DNA from 3 places in the Streptomyces sp. NPDC090088 genome. Region 3 is predicted to be linked to each of the others. Evidence: riboswitches for the same ligand, from Rfam matches in the RefSeq annotation. Region 3 holds a riboswitch; each other region holds the start of a gene.
What was found. A riboswitch is a leader RNA that binds a small molecule or an ion and turns the genes downstream of it on or off. The one in region 3 is predicted to bind cyclic di-AMP.
Positions count from the first base shown of each region.

Region 1: another riboswitch for cyclic di-AMP. It lies ahead of ACIPSJ_RS09710 (transglycosylase SLT domain-containing protein); the one in region 3 lies ahead of ACIPSJ_RS32355 (peptidoglycan DD-metalloendopeptidase family protein).
Region 2: another riboswitch for cyclic di-AMP. It lies ahead of ACIPSJ_RS20865 (NlpC/P60 family protein); the one in region 3 lies ahead of ACIPSJ_RS32355 (peptidoglycan DD-metalloendopeptidase family protein).

Region 1 covers NZ_JBIVDZ010000002.1:236,255-239,834, reverse strand. The annotation lists gene ACIPSJ_RS09715 (polyprenyl synthetase family protein) at 1-457, opposite strand, end outside; cyclic di-AMP (ydaO/yuaA leader) riboswitch at 1,535-1,730, shown strand; gene ACIPSJ_RS09710 (transglycosylase SLT domain-containing protein) at 1,736-2,233, shown strand; gene ACIPSJ_RS09705 (HAD family hydrolase) at 2,313-3,119, opposite strand; gene ACIPSJ_RS09700 (FAD-dependent oxidoreductase) at 3,545-3,580, opposite strand, start outside.
Region 2 covers NZ_JBIVDZ010000004.1:152,343-155,922, reverse strand. The annotation lists gene ACIPSJ_RS20865 (NlpC/P60 family protein) at 1-1,476, opposite strand, end outside; cyclic di-AMP (ydaO/yuaA leader) riboswitch at 1,485-1,658, opposite strand; gene ACIPSJ_RS20860 (PP2C family protein-serine/threonine phosphatase) at 1,826-3,055, opposite strand; gene ACIPSJ_RS20855 (DUF1996 domain-containing protein) at 3,367-3,580, shown strand, end outside.
Region 3 covers NZ_JBIVDZ010000007.1:302,002-305,581, reverse strand. The annotation lists gene ACIPSJ_RS32360 (DUF6250 domain-containing protein) at 76-801, opposite strand; gene ACIPSJ_RS32355 (peptidoglycan DD-metalloendopeptidase family protein) at 987-1,934, opposite strand; cyclic di-AMP (ydaO/yuaA leader) riboswitch at 1,940-2,100, opposite strand; gene ACIPSJ_RS32350 (alpha-galactosidase) at 2,417-3,580, opposite strand, start outside.

The sequences.
Region 1 (3,580 bases), on a different contig from region 3:
CGGTCACCAGCCGTTCGAACGCGAGGGCCTGGACCCGCACCGCCTCGGGACCGAGATCGGCGAGGATCTGGGAGGCGCGCGCGAAGAGGAAGTCGCCGGTGAGAACGGCGAGCGAGTTGCCCCAGCGGGTGTTGGCGCTGTCGACGCCGCGCCGTACGGAGGCCTCGTCCATGACGTCGTCGTGGTACAGGGTGGCCAGGTGGGTCAGCTCGACGACCACGGCCGACGGCACGACACCCGGCGCGTACGGGTCGCCGAACTGCGCGGCGAGCATCACCAGCAGCGGGCGGAACCGCTTTCCGCCGGCGCGCACGAGGTGCTGTGCGGCCTCCGTGATGAAGGGGACCTCACTTTTGGTGGCCTCTAGCAAGCCCTCCTCGACAGCCGTCAATCCGGCCTGGACATCGGCTTCCAGAGCCTGGTCCCGCACGCTCAGCCCGAACGGCCCGACGGTCACGAGGGGTCTCCTGTCTGCTGGTGTCCACTGGCGATTACACGGTTTGTCGATAGGTCGCTGCCATCACTCAAGTCAGCGTATCCGGTCAGGTTTCGATCACCGAGGGCGCCCACCGTTACACCCCGGGCGCTATCGGATCACGACCGGTATGTTTTTGATCAGCTGATACGACCTGACATCCACTGACTTAACAGGAAGTGCTGGCGGTTGTCCCGAACCGCGGCATAGGCCGTGTCCCTGAGCGGCACCGCCGGGTCCGGGTCGGGCGGGTCCGGGTCCGGGTCGGGCGGGTCCGGCGGCAGAGCCCCGCCGGGGAACCGCCGCACCTTCTCCGGCCGACATCACCTGCCCGGGGGTACCCCTTCCGCCGCCGGCCGAAGCCGACGGGCGCACATCATGCCCGCCCGGGCACCCTCCCTCGTTCACGGGACCACCCACGAGGACCTCCGCACGGACGACACCGGCGCCATCTTCGGCACCTCCCACCACCGCGGACAATTCACCATGACAACGACCGGCCCCGCGGCGGGGGTTCCGCCTCACGACGGACACGCACGCACCGCAGGCGGTCGGCCCACCACCCGGCATGACGTGACCAGGATCACGCACCCGTCGAGAGCGACCCTTCCCGGCACCGGCCGCGAGCGGCGGGACCATTCACCCCTAAAGTCCAAATTATCCGCAATACAAAAAGTCAGACTACATGCGAAATCACCCGTGACGCGGGCCACCTCCTTGCCCCTCAAAGGGGCATTTCGCGCGAATGGCAATAGGTCCACTTCTCACTCGCCCCAGAGAGGAGGGGATTCCAGGAAATCCCTCATGTCCGATTTGACTTAATTGCGGTTTCGTGAAGTAGGTCACGCGGGGTCAGATGCCACATATCCCGTAAGGCGACCCTTCCTTCCCTTTCCCCGTGGGCGAGTTGAGGGTTGGCAACCGCAAAGGATCAAGTACCTCATACGTCATAGATCAAGGTCAATCGGTTCTTTATGTGAATCTGACACTTGTTCCGGACATGTGCTCTCGCATACGTTCCCGCTCGCCGGGCGGACGCCGAATCCTGCCGCCGCCCGTCGTGACCCATTGACGAGTCCATTCGCACGGCAGGAGCGGGGGAACCAGGTAAGCCGCCGGACCGGGCGACCGACGTCATCGACGGACGTCGTACCGGAACGGCTAGGGGTGAAGTCGCCTCGCCTTCGGGCGGTGCGGCCGGGCACTCCCCGGGCCCGAACCCGACAGCTCACCTCGCAGGCGACGGAGAGGAACTTCGCCATGTCTGCTGCCGCTCAGAACCGCCGTCCCCGCCGTAACCGCATCGTCCGCGCACTCGCCGTCGCCGGTACCGGCGCCGCCGTACTCGCCCTCCCGCTCCTCGGGGCGACCACCGCCTCGGCGGCCGTCGCCTCCGCCCCCACCGCCACGACGCCCTCGACGACCCTTGCCGGGTACCCGAACAACCTCGACGGCTGGATCCGGGAGTCGCTCGCGATCATGGCGGAGAAGCACATCCCGGGCACCTACAACGGCATCTACCGCAACGTGATACGCGAGTCCTCCGGCAACCCGCAGGCGATCAACCTCTGGGACTCCAACGCGGCCAAGGGCATCCCGTCCAAGGGCCTGCTCCAGGTGATCGACCCGACGTTCAAGACCTACCACGTGGACGGCACGTCGTTCGACATCTACGACCCGGTCGCGAACATCACTGCCGCCTGCAACTACGCCGCCGCGCGGTACGGCTCGATCGACAACGTCCACGGCGCCTACTGATCACCGAGGTTTGAGACGGCCCGAGCCGCTCAATGGCGTCCAACCGCTGTGTGGCCTTGTGGCCTTACGGGCAACAGCCCTACGGGAACAGTCCTTCGAGGACGACGGCGATTCCGTCGTCCTCGTTCGACAAGGTGATCCGGTCGGCCACCGCCTTGAGTTCGGGGTGGGCGTTGGCCATCGCCACCCCGTAGGCCGCCCAGTCGAACATGGGGATGTCGTTGGGCATGTCCCCGAAGGCGATGGCCTGTTCGGGGCGCAGGCCCAGGTGGTCGGCGGCCAGCGCCAGCCCGGTCGCCTTGGTCACCCCGCACGGCTGGAGTTCGACGGTTCCCGGCCCCGACATGGTGACCGTGGCGAGCGACCCGACCACCGCGCGGGCGGTCGCCGCCAGCTCGTCGTCGGACAGGGTGTGGTGGCGCAGCAGCACTTTGCTGATGGGCGCGCACCACAGGTCGTCGCGCCGGCCCACGCGCAGGGCGGGCAGCGTGGGGTGGGGCATCAGATAGCCCGGTTCGATGAGCGTGAGCCCGTCCACGCCGTCCTGGTCGACCGCCGCGTACACCTGGCCGACCTCGGCCTCGATCTTGCCGAGGGCGGTCTCCGCCAGTTCCCGGTCCAGGGTGACCGACCACAGCAGACGGTGCGCGCCGGCGTCGTACACCTGCGCGCCCTGGCCGCACACCGCGAGTCCCGTGCTGCCGAGGTCGTCGAGGAGCGGGCGCACTCTCGGCGCGGGGCGGCCGGTCACCACGAGATGCCGGGCGCCGGCCCGGCCGGCCCGCGCGAGCGCGGCGAGCGACCGGTCCGAGAGGGTGTCGTCGGCGCGCAGCAGCGAGCCGTCCAGGTCGGTGGCGATCAGTGAGTACGGGAGGGGTGCGACCATGATCAGAGAATACGGACAGCACGGCCCTGAGACTCACTGTGCGTTTCGGCCTCAAGTGGCGCCCGCCGCCTCCGTGATGGGGGCGTTGTCAGTGGGACCCGTTACGTTTGCGGTGGGGTGAGGTGACCGCGCCGGTCGGACGGGGGCGGGTGCGGTGAGAGGCGGTCGGCGGACCTGGGCGAGGCCGCCGGAACCAGGCGCGCCGGCTCTTCGAGGGCTCCCCGAGGACTCCTCGGTGGCTTCGAGACGCTAGGCGAGTCTCCCGGGGACCCGGTCTGTGGCGCGCGGTACGCCGAGGGTCCGCTGGCTCGGACTCCGGTTCGACGGGGACGACGGCAGCGCCGAACTGGACGCCGGGACATGTCCGTTGGCGCTGCCTCGGGTCAGGCGTGGGCCGCCGCAGGTCAGGCGTGGGATGCCGCGGGTCAGGCGTGGGATGCCGCCAGGTGCTTGGCCAGGCG
Region 2 (3,580 bases), on a different contig from region 3:
ATACGCGGCGGCCGGCTCCGACGGGCCCGCGCCCGGGTAGGCACCCGCGTCGGGCGACGTCGGCATCGGGAACGAGCCCGTGGCGCCCGGGGTCATGATGCGGAAGGAACCGGTGTCCCCCGGCGCCGGGGTCGGGACGCCGCCCATGTCCATGGACCCGGCGGCAGGGAAGGCACCCGTACCGCCCGGGGCCATGACCCGGGAGCCGCTGGTGTCCATCTGGGGCATGGCCTGGGGCGCGACCGCGCTGCCCGGGCTCATGACGCGCGAGGCGCCCATGTCCATCTGAGGCATGGCCTGCGTCGCGGGGGCGCTGCCCGGGCTCATCACCCGGGAGGCGCCGAGGTCCATCGGGGGCATCGGCTGCGGCGCGCCGGCGCTGCCCGGGCTCATGACGCGGGAGGCGCCCGTGTCCACCGTGGGCATGACCTGAGTCGCGGCCGCGCCGCCTGGGCTCATGACGCGCGAGGCGCCCATGTCCACCGGAGGCATGACCTGGGTAGCGGGGGCGCTGCCCGGGCTCATGACGCGGGAGGCGGCGGCGTCCATCGGGGGCATCGGCTGGGGCGTGCCCGCACCGCCGGGGGCCATGACGCGGGACGCGCCGGCGCCTGCCGGGTTCCTGCGCTGGGGGGTGCCGGTGCCGGGGGACATGATGCGGAAGGTGCCGGTGTCCGAGGGGGACACGACGGGGATGGTGCCGGTGTCCGACGGGGTCGACGCCGGGAGCCTGCCCGGGCCGGCGGGCGCGCCGGACCCGAAGGAGCCGCTGTCGGTGCGCTGGGCCGGGATGCCCATGGCGGGGGCCGCCCACTGCTGCTGCGCCGGGGCCTGGGCCTCGGTGACGCCCCACGAGATCTGCGTCTGCGCGGCGGGGGCCGCCTCGAGCGCCGCCACCGCACGCTGTCCGGTGCGCTGGGACAGCAGCTCGCGGGCCTTGGCGATCTTGAGCTGGTTCTTGGTCTTGGAGGTGCCCGGCGCGGCCCGCTGCGGCGCGGCGGCGGACAGGGCCTTGGGCGGGCTCGACGGCCCGGCGGGCAGTGCGGCGGCGGGCCCGGCCGTCAGCTCCAGCTTCGGGCGCGCCGGCAGTTCGCGGACGACCTCGATCTCGGTCTGCCCCGAGGGTCCCGCGGTCAGCTCCAGCCGGGACGGACCGGAGCCCTCCAGCTGGCCGAGCAGGTCGGCGGCCATGGAGCTGACGGGCCGGCGCGGGCCGGGCCGGTCGGGCATGCGGTCGGAGGGCAGCGCGGCGGGGACGCTCGGCCCCAGCCTCGAACGCGCGCCGTCGAACCACTCCCGCGCGATGTTGTCCAGCCCCGGATCGTCACGGCGGGGCCGCTTGAACAGCGGGACACCGCGTGAGCGCGAGCCTCCGCTCATCGCACGGGTGGCGTTGTAGTTCCCGGTGGCGTTCTCGGCCTGGTCGTAGAGGTTGTTGATCCGCTGTCGAACCTCGTCACGGCTCTCGGACGCCATGGGGGTCGTGCTCCTTCCGTACTCCGCCTACCGGGTTAGCTGTCGGGTTCGGGCGTCGAATCCGGAAGGTATGCCCTACGGCCCTTGCCCCTGTGGGCAGTTGGCCGATTCACCCCAGTGATCGGTTGGGTCCCCGGCTCCGGATCGCCCCACGAGGGCGCCGGACTCGGCGGAGGCCGCGCGGCCCGACGGGATTCGCCGGGGGGAGCCGAGCGGCTTACCCGTCAACTTAGCCAACTTGTGTCACTCGTGTGAAGGTTGACGTGCGTAATGTCCGATACGTATTTGTGATGTTCGTCGTACTGTTCGGTATGGGGCTGCGCGGGACGGCATTTCGCGCATCCGCCGATCACAGTCGTACGACGACCAGGGCGGTGTCGTCGGTCGCGCCCTCCGGTGGCAGCAGCTCCCGCAGGACGGCGTCGGCGAGATCCTCGGGGTCCAACTCGCGGTGCGCGGCGAGGGATCGGGTGAGCCGGGCGAGCCCGGTGTCGATGTCCTCGTGGCGGCGCTCGACGAGTCCGTCGGTATAGAGGACAAGGGTGGCGCCGTCCTCGAACGCGGTGACGGCCTGCGGGCGCGGCAGCGGATCGGGGCGGGCGTCGAGCGGGGGATCGGTGGCCCGGTCGAGGAGTTCCACCCGTCCGCCGGGGTGCAGCAGGGCGGGCGGCGGGTGCCCGGCGCTGCTGTAGGTGACCGTGTGGCGGGCGAAGTCGACGAACGCCGTCACGGCGGTGGCCGACTCGGCGCCGTCGATCACGTGCGCGTACCGCCCCAGTACGCCGAGCGCCTGCGCCGGGCCCTCGGCCACCCGGGAGACCGCGCTGAGCGCACTGCGCAACTGCCCCATGACACAGGCCGCTTCGAGCCCGTGCCCGACCACGTCGCCGACCGAGACGCCGATGCAGTCGCCGCTGACCAGGTCGACCAGGTCGTACCAGTCGCCGCACACGTGCAGCGACCCGGTGGCCGGCCGGTAGCGCACGGCCGCCCGGTGGTGCTCCAGCTGCCGGGGAGCGGGCAGCATCGCCTCCTGGAGGGCGACCGCCACCTCGCGCTCCCGGGCGTGCGCCTGCCGCAGCTGCTCGTTGATCTCCTGCAGTTCGCCCGCGCGCCGGTACAGCTCGGCCTCCAGGACCTGGGTCCGGCCGTCGCCGACGGTCCGGCGCGCCCGGATCAGCTCGGTGACCTCCTCGACCCGGTGCACCAGCAGCACGACCTTCCCGTCCGGGCCGAGGACCGGCACGTTCACCGGGCTCCAGTAGCGCTGCTCCCAGTGCCCGGGCCGGTCGGGGAGCTCCACGTCGTACCGCTGCAGGGCCATGGTGTCCCGCTCGCCGGTGGCCAGCACCCGCAGCAGTGAGGTCTCCAGGTTGCGCATACCGGTCGCGGTGCTGTCGTTCGGGTTGTCCGGGAACACGTCGAAGAGATACCGGCCGATCATGTCCTCGCGCTTGCGCCCGGCCATGCGCAGGAACTCCTCGTTGGCGTCCGCGTACACCAACTCGGGGGTCAACAGGGCCACCATCCCGGGCAGTGTCTGGAACACCGCCGCGTAGTCGATCTCCGCCTCGCTCATGACAGGGTCACCTCCCCGCCGTTTTCGCACCAGTTTCCCATGAAATATAAAAATCGCGCGGCGCGATCCGGGTCCCCGATGAGTTCGCTCCGTAGTTGGATGGTCACTCCTCGATGATGCTACCTGTGAGGTCACCGTGAATTTCTGGGACCGTTGAACACGGCGGTGCCGCGGTCCGTATGAAGCCGGGGATTTCCATGCCCGGCCGCCCACGACCACCCAGGGGTACGACCGTGAGTACGACCTTGAGACGCAACAGGCGCAGACGACCGACCGGTGCACGACGCGCGACCTTCGCAGCGGTCGCGCTGATGCTCGGCGGGGGAGGACTGGTCGCGGTGAACGTCTACGCGTCGGCCACCGAGGGCGGCTCGGACCAGCAGCCCTGGCAGGGCCAGGTGCTCTCCGCGCCCACGGTCTACTGCCCCGACGTCGGCGCCGAGTTGACGGCGGTGCCCGACGGGGCCCGGTCCGACGTCGACCGTGAACTCGCCGAGCTGGACCAGCAGATCGCGGCCGCCTACC
Region 3 (3,580 bases):
ACCGTAATAAGGGGTTGACGATCGGTGAGATAAGACACTTTTAAATACTTTGCCAAGCCTGGAATAAGGCCCCCATCAGGGACGTTGACGGGTTGATCGCCAGACCCGGAAGTCACTGATACGGAAGTGGCTCCATGTGGTCCGAAACGCGAAGTGCCCACCCGTGTAAGGCTCCGGGTCGGTGTAGTCGAACACCGGCCGGCCGTTGTTCCACCATTGCACGGTCGGGCCGTCGGAGACGATCCGGACGCGGTTCGGTTCGTTCGCGACGAGCAGCGGCTCGGTGTAGTCGTAGATCAGCGGCCGGACGCCGGGTTCGCCGACGTAACGGCGCAGCCGGGTGGTGGTGTTGTAGTTGGCGCCGAAGCCTGCGTAGTAGGTCGTGAGGTAGTCGTACTCGGCGAGGGCGCCGCCGCGCGGGGTGGCGAACAGGTCGCCCGGGGAGCGGACGTCGGTGGCGTTCCAGAAGTTGTTGAGGTCCGACACCCGGTCGTCGGGACCGCCCGCCGAGACCGGGGTCGCGGTGTACTCCAGGACGTACGGCCCTTCGAGCCGGCGCCGGAACCAGACGGTCGCGCCGGCCGGCACGTCGACCTCCAGGATCCCGTGCGACGCGGTGACCGAACCGCCCTGTTCCAGTTCGACGAACCACTGGCCGAGGCCGTGGCGGAAGTCGTCGTGGGCGAGCAGCCGGCGGTGCCGGGGCGCGGCGCTCGCGGGCGCGGCGGGAGCGAGGGCCGCGAGGGCGGCTCCGACAGTTCCGGCGGCCAGGGCTCCGAAGGCGCGGCGGGTGGTGGTCATACGCGGGATTCCTTCCGATAGAAAGCGCTTGCATTCACGGGGTAACTGTGCCGCCGTACCGCCGTCGTTGTCGATGCCCTGAACACTCCCGCCACAAGAACGCAACGCGCCGAAGGCCGGACCCGGGGATCGGGGGTCCGGCCTTCGGAGTGTGCGGCAGGGCGGCGGGGCGTCGGGGCGGCGGGTCAGCCGACGGCGAGGCCCTTGGAGCGGAGGTAGGCGACCGGGTCCACGTCCGAGCCGTAGTCGGGGGTGGTGCGGATCTCGAAGTGCAGGTGCGGGCCGGTCACGTTGCCGGTCGCGCCGGAGAGGCCGACCTGCTGGCCCGCGGTCACGGTCTGGCCGACCGAGACGGAGAGGGCGGAGAGGTGGCCGTACTGCGCGTAGTAGCCGTCGGCGAGCCGGATGACGACCTGGTTGCCGTAGGAGCCGCCCCAGCCGGCCGTGACGACCGTGCCGGCGCCGACGGCCTTGACCGGGGTACCGGTCGGGACGACGAAGTCGACGCCCGTGTGGTAGCCGCTGGACCACATGCCGCCGGCCACGTGGTAGCCGGTGCCGACGGTGGCACCGACGACCGGGAGGCTGAAGCCGGAGGCGCTCGTCACGGACGCGTCCGCGGAGGACGACGACGAGAACGAAGAGGACGAAGAGGACGGCGAGGAGTCGGAGGAGTCGGAGGACCGCGCCTCGGACCGGTAGCCGGAGTCCGTGGTGCCGTCCGTCGTCGCGGCGCGGCGGCCGTCGAGCGTGAGCTTGAGACCCGGGTGGATCAGCGAGGGGTTGCCGCCGACGGCCTGCCGGTTGTCGGCGTAGAGCCGGTGCCAGCCGCCGCTGACGTTCTGGTCGCGGGCGATCTTCGAGAGATAGTCACCGGGGACCACCGTGTAGGTGCGGTGCGCGGCACGCGCGGCGGCGGACTTCCGCACGGCCGCCGTCTTCTCCATTGCCGTCTTCTCGACCCCCGGCAGCGACTGCGCGGCCTTTTCGGGAACGGACTGCGCGGTGGCCGCGTGGGCGCCGGCGGCTCCCATGAGCGGCAGCGCCAGCGCGGCGCCGCCGGTTCCGGCGACGGCCATCGAGCGGGTGAATCGCTGGGCCTTGGGACGGCGGTGCTTACCCTTCGCGGGCATGGCGCATTTCCTCTCCGGCGCCTGCGAGGTGAGCTGTCGGGTTCGGGCTGGAGCTGCCCGGCCACACGTGAACGCGTGGCTACACCCCTAGCCGTCCCGGGAACCGGAACAGGCGGTCATACCTGGTGGGTCCCCCGCTCCTGCCGGGCACGGGTGAGTGTGTGGGGACTCCGGACGGCGGCAGGATTCGGCGTTCCGTCCGGATGCGTGGCGAACGTAAGCGAGCAGGACGCACCCGGACAAGCGACTGGTTCCCTCTGTCCGAGTTTCGCTTGATCCGTTACGGGAAATCACGGTCACCCTCCGTGAATTCCACCGGCCCGCGTTTATCAATTCCTCAGCGAAAACCAAGAATTACGTGAACATGACGCGCGACGGACGGTCACGGATATGACGCTCCTCACGCACTCGCCCATCACTCCCCTTTATTCCAGAGCGAGTTAGAATGAAGGGGAGTGAAGGCGCCAATTCGGACAGAGGACTCAAATGCGGCGCAGTCGGAGAACCGTCGCATCCAGGTCGCCCTTCAGGCCGGTGCGCAGACCGTGGTGCAACAGCACGGCACCCCGGTGCACTTCGCCCGTTTCGCGGCATTCGTACGACGCGGTCGGGTCGAGCCCCCGCAGCCGCAGCGCCGGCGCCGGCTCGCCGTAGCTCTGCGCCTGGAGCCAGGCGAGGACGACCGTCTCGTCGCCGAGGGTGTACTGCACGGCGCTGAGCCCGCCGGTCGGCGGCCGCAGCCGGAACTGGTCGCCGCGCTGCACCAGCGGCCGGATCTCCTTGTAGAGCTCCACCCAGCCGCCGGCCTCGGCGAGCTCCTCCTCGGTCCACTGCGAGAGGTCGCCGCCGACACCGAGCGCACCGGCCATGGAGCTGACGAACCGGAAACGCAGCGAGCTGACCCGGCCGTTGAGCTGGTGGTTCGGGCTGTCGGTGACCCAGGCGGACATCACCCGCGCGGGGTGGATCTGGCTGAAGCCGTGCTGGATGGCGAGCCGGTCCAGCGGGTCGGTGTTGTCGGAGGTCCACACCTCGTCGGTACGGCTCATGATGCCGAGGTCGATCCGGCCGCCACCGCCGGAGCAGGACTCGATGGCGACGTTCGGGTGGGCCGCGCGGATCCGGTCGAGCAGGGCGTACAGCCCGCGCACGTGGTCGACCCACAGGCGCTGCGGATAGGGCTCGCCGGGCCAGCCCGCGTCGGTGAAGCAGCGGTTGAAGTCCCACTTGACGTAGTCGATCGGGGCGCTGGACAGCAGGGTGTCGAGCTGCTGCCAGAGGTACTCCTGGACGTCCTCGCGGGCGAGGTTGAGGACGAGCTGGTTGCGCAGTTCCGTCCGCTTCCGCCCCTGCTGGTACTGGACCCAGTCGGGGTGGGCGCGGTACAGGTCGCTGTCCGCGTTGACCATCTCGGGCTCGACCCAGATGCCGAACTGCATGCCGAGGGCGTGCACATACTCGGCGAGGGGCTTGAGGCCCTTCGGGAAGCGGTCCGGGTTGGGGGTCCAGTCGCCGAGGCCCGCGCGGTCGCTGGTGCGGGCGCCGAACCAGCCGTCGTCCACCACGAACAGCTCGACGCCGATCGCGGCGGCCCGGCGGGCGAGGGTGGCCTGCTGCTCCTCGGAGATGTCGAAGGTGGTGGCCTC